DNA from 2 places in the Thermoanaerobacterium xylanolyticum LX-11 genome. Region 1 is predicted to be linked to the other one. Evidence: riboswitches for the same ligand, from Rfam matches in the RefSeq annotation. Region 1 holds a riboswitch; the other holds the start of a gene.

Region 1 (4,438 bases):
CTTAAGTGGCAATGAGAGAATCTTTGTTGTATCTGGGCCTAATCAAGGTGGTAAAACGACATTTGCCAGGACATTTGGACAAGTTCATTATCTTGCCAGCATTGGATGCCCTGTTCCAGGATATAAAGCGCGGCTATTTTTATATGACAATATCTTTACACACTTTGAAAGAGAAGAAAATGTAAATGAACTCCACGGAAAATTAGAAGATGAATTGATTAGGATTTATGATATTCTCTCAAAAGCTACGTCAGATAGCATTGTTATACTGAATGAAATATTTACTTCTACTACTCTGGAAGATGCTATTTTTCTCAGCAAAAAGGTAATGGATAGAATTATAGATCTGGATTTGCTTTGTGTTTGGGTTACATTTATAGATGAATTATCCACTTATAACGAAAAGACTGTAAGTGTAGTTAGTACGGTCGTACCTGATAATCCATCGCTTAGAACCTATAAGGTTGTAAGAAAGCCTGCTGATGGTTTGTCTTATGCCATTACAATTGCGGAAAAATACAGACTTACCTATGAGCATATTAAGGAGCGTGTAAACAGATGAAGACATTTTTGCTGTACAAAAATCGCGATTTTGATATGAAACAGGAATTGCCATGGAATGAACAAATATTGGTACAGGATTTGGGATTGAATGCGGTTTTTGATGCTATGGCACAAGGTGATGAGTTTTTGTACGATGTAGCTTATAAAGTCATTCTAACAAGTATAAATGATGTAAATGAGATAATTTATCGTCAGGATATTCTCAAAGATTGTCTAAAATATCCCTCTATAATAAGAAGCATTTATGACATTGCGGTAGAAACATTGGAAAATGAGAAAAAAAATTTTTGGAGCATTTTTAGCAGCTATCCATCGTCAATTTTGCATAGCTCAATTGAGCTTATGTACATGTATGTTGATATGCTTATTAAATTGAGAAAGATTGCGGAAGAACATTTTCACAAATTTGAATCAGAAGGTTTTAAATCATTATTTTCAATGCTACAAAAAGAATTAAATGATGAGTACATTGAAACTGTAAAAACACATTTAAAAGAATTGAAATTTGAAAATGGAGTATTGATAAGTGCGGAATTGGGAAAAGGTAATAAAGGGATTAATTACATTCTCAGAAGGCCTAATGAAATCAAACAGAGTTTAATTGAAAAGATTTTTTCCAAAAAGGCTTCGGCTTTTACTTTTTACATTGCCGATCGGGATGAAAGTGGCATGAAGGCTTTATCAGAATTAAAAGATAGAGGCATAAATCTTGCAGCAAATGCTTTAGCGCAGTCTGCAGATCACATTAATGGCTTTTTTAAAATGCTTAAAACAGAATTAGCCTTTTATGTAGGATGCATTAATCTGTATGAAGAACTTACTAAAATAGGTGAACCTATATGCTTTCCTGTGCCTTTATCTGCAGAGAATAGAAGACACTCTTATTCGGGTTTATATGATATAAGCTTGTCTCTGACGATGAAAAAGAAAGTAGTGTCAAATGATTTGAATGCTGACAGAAAAGATCTTTTCGTCATAACAGGTGCTAACCAAGGGGGAAAAACGACATTTTTAAGAAGCATTGGCCTGGCGCAGTTAATGATGCAGTCTGGCATGTTTGTGGGAGCAGAGAAATTTTCATCAAATATATGTATTGGATTATTTACACATTTTAAAAGAGAAGAAGATGAAGAAATGAACAGCGGTAAATTAGACGAAGAATTAAGCAGGATGAGTGATATTGTTGATAATATAAAGCAAAATTCCATGATACTTTTTAATGAATCATTTGCAGCTACAAATGAAAGGGAAGGCTCAGAGATTTCAAGACAGATAATAAGTGCATTACTGGAAGTTAAAGTAAAGATATTTTTTGTCACTCATCTTTATGAATTATCACGCAGCTTGTACGATAAAAAAATGGACAATGCGATTTTTTTAAGAGCCGAAAGAAAACCTAATGGTGAAAGATCTTTTAAATTAGTTGAGGGTGAACCGCTAAAGACTAGCTATGGAGAAGATTTGTACAAGAAGATATTTAAAAATTCTTGATTTGATTAAAATTTGATGGAGAGATTGAGATTTTTATTTTTACTATTATATTGAAAAGTTTTAATATTTTAGGTATAATTGTATTAACAGATGCATAAAGGTGATGGAACTCACTCAAACTGCCATAAGGCTAATAGTTCCTACGTGGTTTAAAAAACCAGTAGGAACTATTTTCTTTTATAGGGGGTGATATTAAGAAAAGTGTAATATTTTGAAATGTTCAGCGATGGAGCTCGCGCAATGCACCAGGATGCTGATAGCTCCTACCATTTTAACAAAAAAATTCATAATAAATGGAATAATTAGGGGGTTGTACTAATGTGGTTGACTTATAGTTGGTGGTTAGGTTTAGCTTTGATAGCAGGATTGGTTGCTGATTGGACGGGTATATCTATATCATTAATTGAGATTTTGGTAGGGGTTATTGCTGGCAATTATTTAGGATTTCAAACAAATCAGTGGGTAGAGTTTTTAGGAGGCGTTGGAAGCGTTTTTTTGACATTTTTAGCCGGAGCAGAAGTTGATCCAATAGTCTTAAAGTCAAAGTTTAAAGAGAGCATCACAATAGGGCTTTTAGCTCTTATATTTCCTTTTGCAGGAGCTTTTGCTTTTACGCATTTTGTTGCAGATTGGACTCTTAAAGCTTCTGAAATTGCTGGCATTGCTCTTTCAACAACTTCTGTTGCAGTTGTGTATGCTGTAATGGTGGAAAGTGGACTTAATGAAACGGAACTTGGGAAAATTATTTTAGCTGCTTGTTTTATCAATGATCTTGGTACAGTTTTAGTGCTTGGGATACTTTTTGCAAACTATAACAAGTGGATGTTGTTATTTGTAGTTATTACAGTAGTAGTAGCTGTATTTATGCCCTCTGCTACAAAAAAATTCTTTGCAGTATATGGCAATAAAGTAGGGCAATTAGAAATAAAATATCTATTTTTCTTTCTATTTTTAACAGGTGGATTAGCCTCTATGGCAAATAGTGAAGCTGTTCTTCCGGCATATATACTTGGATTAATGGTATCAGGTTTTTTTGTAAAAGAAAAGAATTTATTATTCCGTATGAGATCAATAGCATTTGCTATTTTTACACCTTTTTACTTTATAAAAGCGGGATTATACGTCTCTCTTCATGGTGTAATAGTAAATATTCTTTTGATTGTTATATTACTTTTAATTAAAATTGCAACAAAATATATAGCGGTAAAACCAACTACTATGGTATTTAAATTTTCAAAACAAGAAGGAATGTATACAACTCTTCTAATGTCTACAGGTCTTACTTTTGGAACAATATCAGCAATGTTTGGATTAACTCATAAAATAATAACAAGTAATCAGTACACTATTCTTGTTACTGTAGTTATTTTAAGTGCAATTGTACCTACATTAATTGCAGAAAAATTTTACAGACCGCAAGATTATGATATAGAAAGGAAGATTTAGAATGTTTAAAAAAATTTTACTTGCGTATGATGGGTCGGAATATGCAAATAAAGCATATGAATTTGTTTTAGAATTAGCGCAAATAAATAATAGTGAAGCATATTTGATATCGGTTGCTAATATTCCGGAATTTGTAAATTCAAAAGACGAAGTAGATGAGGCTTTAAATTCAGCAAAATTATATTATGGGAAGATACTTGGAAATGCAAGGAAATTGGCTAATGAAAAAGGGATAAAAGTATTTACAGAAGTGATAACAGGTCATCCTGTGGATTCAGTAATCCGCTTTGCAGAAAAACATGGATGTGACTTGATAGTTGTGGGTGAAAAAGGTAATAGCGGTGTAAAAAGGTATATTATTGGAAACGTTGCAGAAAACATAGCAAGGCATGCAAAATGTTCTGTTCTTATTGTAAAATAATATGTAGTGGCTATATAAAATTTGAAATTCAGGTATGTCAATACCTGAATTTCAAATTTACAATATGGATGTAATCCAATGAAGGAGCGATATAGTAGTATGAGGAAAAAATTAGATGAAATATTTGAAAAAGTAGAAAGTATATCAAAAGATATAAGTGTTGAAGCAATAGAAGATGCTATATCAGATATTAAAGATAAATTTAGCAGTAATGTCTTTTATCTTGTAGTGTTAGGACAATTTAAAAGAGGAAAATCGACATTCACCAATTATATATTGGGAATTGATATGCTTCCTACAGGAGTCGTTCCCTTAACATCTGTTATAACAAAAGTTCAATATAGTATTGAAGTATGGGCAAAAGTACTGTACGAAGATGGTAGGATTGATAATATTGATGTAAAAGAATTGGATTTATACTGCACAGAGAAGAACAATCCTAAAAACATAAAAAAAGTCAAAGAGATACATATAGGATATCCTTTTGAGTTTGTAAGCAATGATGTAGTAATTATA
Region 2 (4,438 bases), 570 kb from region 1:
GTACAAGGTGTACATTATAGATGAAGTCCATATGCTATCTGGCAGTGCCTTTAATGCCCTTTTAAAAACACTTGAAGAGCCTCCACAGCATGCGATATTTATTTTAGCTACAACTGAGCCAAACAAGATACCTGCAACTATTTTGTCAAGGTGTCAAAGGTTTGACTTTAAAAGGATATCATCGAAAGTCATTTCACAGAATATAAAGAAAATAGCTGAAGACAGCCAAATAAATATAGACGGTAAAGCAATTGCACTGATTGCCAAGCATGGAAATGGTTCTATGAGGGATGCTATAAGCATACTTGAGCAGTGTGCTTCATACAGCGATGTTTTAACGTATGATGATGTGTGCGATATACTCGGCACTGTAAATGATGATACGTTGTTTGCTTTAGTGAATAGTTTAAACGATAGAGATGGAAAAGAAATCATAAAACAGATAGATAAGTTGATGCTTTACGGCATAGACGTAAATAATTTGGTGAAAGCTCTGTTATCTTTTTTGAGAGATGTGATTGTATACAAAACATGTGGTGATGAGTCAGAAGAGATATTAGAAACAGAGATAAATGATGTAATCGAGAAGGCATCTTTATTTGATATGGCGTTTTTATCAAATGCGTTAGAGAAATTGATAGATCTTCAGGGGAAAATAAGATATGCTCAATCTCCCAGAATAATGCTGGAGATAACATTGCTTAAGCTTATAAATCCGGAAATCTCACCTGATATAGACAGCATATTAGATAGACTAAATAAGTTGGAGAATGTGATTAAAAGCGGTAAGATGATGCCGTTTGTAGAGAAGGATATTGTCGCTAATGATAAAACTTTAAAATCTGAAGGGGTTTTTGATGATGTAGTGATAAAAAAAGAAGCGAAAAAAACTGATGATATAGTTGATAAAGTAGATAAGAACATTGAGATAAATGTAAATGAAGTTTTCAAAAAACTGTTAAGTATGATAATGAAAGACAGGCCGATGATTTTTTCTTTTTTAAGCTTAGGCAAACCGTATTTGAAAGATGGCAATTTTGTGATAGAATATCCAAAGGAGCATGTGTTTTATAAAGAAGAACTTAATAAAATCGAAAATAAAGATTACATCAAAGATGTTATTAAAAGACTGACAGGTAATGATTACAACATAGTTTTTGCTATAGAAGAAAAAAATGAAGATGAACAGTTAATTGAGGCAGTAAAAAAATATTTTGGCGATGTAGAAATAATAGATTGATTAATCACTACTAAGTCAAAATTAGCATATAAATAAGAGAGAATACAAAATTAATTAGGAGGTATTTGGATGGCTAAAGGAGGATTTCCTGGCGGTTTTAACATGAACAACATGATAAAGCAAGCGCAGCAGATGCAGGAGCAAATGAAGAAAATGCAGGAGGAGCTTGAAAACAAGACGGTTGAGGAGTCTGCAGGCGGTGGAGCTGTAAAGGTAGTGGCAAATGGCAGAAAGGAACTTATAAGTATAAAGATCGATCCGGATGTCGTTGACAAAGACGATGTAGAGATGCTGGAGGATCTTGTATTGGCTGCAGTAAATCAAGCTTTAAGAAGTGCTGAAAAGATGATTGCAGAAGAGATGGGAAAAATAACAGGAGGTTTCAACATACCTGGCTTGTTCTGAGGTGAGTTAATTAATGAACGTATATTCGAGGTCATTGTCAAGGCTTATTGATGAATTATCAAGACTCCCCGGCATTGGACGCAAGACAGCTCAGAGACTGGCGTTTTACATCTTAGATATGCCTTTAGATGATGTTGTCAATTTGTCTAATGCTATTTTAGAAGCAAAGAACAATTTAAGATACTGTAAAAAGTGCTATAACTTTACTGACAGTGAGCTTTGCAGTATATGCAGTGACGAGACGAGGGATACACATACCATATGTGTAGTTTCCGATCCTAAAGACGTAGTAGCGATGGAAAAGACGAGGGAATATCGAGGATTATACCATGTACTTCACGGTGCAATATCGCCTATGGATGGAATAGGGCCAGAGGATATAAAGATAAAAGAGCTGTTGGAGAGGATAAAAGATGCTGAAATCAATGAAATAATATTAGCTACAAATCCAGATATAGAAGGCGAGGCAACTGCCATGTACATTGCAAAGCTGATAAAACCTTTTGGAATAAAGGTAACAAGAATTGCACACGGTGTACCAGTAGGCGGTGACCTCGAATACACAGATTCTGTAACACTGTCCAGAGCTTTAGAAGGCAGAAGGGAAATGTAAATTAAAGTTTACTGAAAATTAATTTGACATAAAATTTGTTTGGATTATAATATAATTAAGACTGGTGAAGGAGCTCACCATTAAATGCGATGATGCTAATGGCTCCTATTGGGTATACTACCTGATAGGAGTATATTTATTACTTAAAATGAAAATGGAAGGGTGATTTTCATGGAATACATCTATATAGGAGTAGGCGGCTTTTTTGGGGCAATATTAAGATATTTAATTTCTACTTATTATCAAAGTATATTGCATACTGTATTTCCTATTGAGACATTTTTTATAAATATTTTTGGGTCATTTTTGCTGAGCTATATTTCAAATTTAACCCTGGAAGAATTTAATATAAATTTCAATATAAGACTTGCTATTACGACAGGATTTATAGGTGCCTTCACTACATTTTCTACGTTCACTAAAGAGACTATGGATCTACTGAGAAATGGGAGAATCGCAGTTGCAGTAACGTATGTCCTTCTGTCAATACTTATAGGATTTATTATGTCTTTTATGGGATTTGAGTTAGGAGATAAGACAGCAAAAATAATTAAAGGGCGTGAAGAAAATTGATGCTAAATATGCTGTTAGTAGGCTTTGGAGGAGTTTTGGGAGCAATATTAAGGTATGAAATATCCAGACACATAAAAGAGAGTAGGGAATTTGTAGTGCCATTAGAAACATTTATCATAAACGTAACAGGTGCCTTATTATTAAGTTTTTTATCAAGTCCTAAGCTTATCCATCTATTTGATAATGATGTAAAATTGTTTATCATGACAGGATTTATAGGTGCTTTTACTACATATTCTACCTTTTCTCATGAGACAATAGATCTTTTTCGAAAAAAACATTATATACATGCATTTTTGTATTCATCTGTTACTGTCGTTGTTGGACTTATTGGCGCTTTTTTAGGATACTATATTGGAAGTTTGTTTTAAATAATGTATTATAGAAGTATAGAAGGAGGGAGGTATGAGATTTTGATATTAGACTATTTTAGATTGCTTTCAGCGTTATCGCTATCATTAGATGTGATGGAAAAAAGAAATTTTGGACATGCGAGAAAAGTTGCCTATGTTGGCATAAGACTGGCACGAAATATTGGCGTTAAAAACGACGAAGAATATAAGATCTTTTATTCTGCCTTTTTACACGATATAGGAAAAAGCGATATAGTTGAGGACATTAACCATGATAGCACATGGAAGCATTCGTTAAAAGGAAGCGAATTTGTAAAAGAAATGCCGAAAGGGGATGAGTTTTCTGAAATCATCAAGTATCATCATGAAAATTGGGATGGAAGTGGGTATTTCCATCTTAGTGGAAACTCCATTCCTTTAGAAGCACAGATAATATATTTAGCAGATCAATTTGACATAAGGTACAGCATTATATCCAAGAAACTCAATGAGTACGATACAAGGGAAAACATAAAGAAATGGCTTGATTTAGAATCCGGAAAGGCGTTTAATCCACTATTGGTAAGTGTGTTTAAAGATCTAATGAAACAAGAAAAGTTTTGGCTGGATTATGAAAATTATAATCAGTTTGATGTCTTAAAACCGTACATAAAAAATGAAATTATGGTGCTCGGAATAGATGCTCTTGAGAATATCGCTGAAGTTTTTTCAAAAATAATTGATAACAAAAGCCACTTTACGTACAACCATTCAAAAGGCATTTCTGAAATTGCTCATAAAGCAGCTACAATTTCTGGATACGATCAAATTACAGTTCAAAAGGTTAAGATATCAGGTCTTTTGCATGATTTGGGCAAGTTGGCCATACCAAATGAAATATTGGACAAGCCAGGAAAGCTTACCGAAAAAGAATTTATGACGATAAAGTCACATACATACTTTACTAAAATAATACTACGTGAGATAGGAGGAATTGATGATATAGCTGAATGGGCTGCAAATCATCATGAGAAATTGGATGGCTCAGGGTATCCAGAAGGACTTACTGGAGAAGACCTTGATGGAATTTCAAGGCTTATGGCTGTTTGCGATATATACCAAGCACTGACAGAAGATAGACCTTATAGAAAAGGTGTGTCACATATTGAAGCAATCGATGTGATCTATAAATTGGTCAAGCAAAATAAGGTAGATGGGAAATCGCTGGAGATAATAAGAGAAATACAAAAAGTGAACAAATAAGTATACTCATCC

Evidence for each region. A riboswitch is a leader RNA that binds a small molecule or an ion and turns the genes downstream of it on or off. The one in region 1 is predicted to bind fluoride.
Region 2: it holds a riboswitch for fluoride, as region 1 does, so the genes downstream of both, crcB (fluoride efflux transporter CrcB) here and THEXY_RS03105 (cation:proton antiporter) in region 1, are expected to answer to the same signal.

The regions. Positions count from the first base shown of each region.
Region 1 covers NC_015555.1:622,067-626,504, forward strand. Annotated here, with positions in the region: gene THEXY_RS03095 (MutS-related protein) at 1-562, shown strand, start outside; gene THEXY_RS03100 (MutS-related protein) at 559-2,055, shown strand; fluoride riboswitch at 2,146-2,205, shown strand; gene THEXY_RS03105 (cation:proton antiporter) at 2,374-3,501, shown strand; gene THEXY_RS03110 (universal stress protein) at 3,503-3,922, shown strand; gene THEXY_RS03115 (dynamin family protein) at 4,022-4,438, shown strand, end outside.
Region 2 covers NC_015555.1:54,464-58,901, forward strand. Annotated here, with positions in the region: gene dnaX (DNA polymerase III subunit gamma/tau) at 1-1,240, shown strand, start outside; gene THEXY_RS00265 (YbaB/EbfC family nucleoid-associated protein) at 1,310-1,645, shown strand; gene recR (recombination mediator RecR) at 1,659-2,258, shown strand; fluoride riboswitch at 2,313-2,373, shown strand; gene crcB (fluoride efflux transporter CrcB) at 2,430-2,831, shown strand; gene crcB (fluoride efflux transporter CrcB) at 2,831-3,202, shown strand; gene THEXY_RS00285 (HD-GYP domain-containing protein) at 3,245-4,426, shown strand.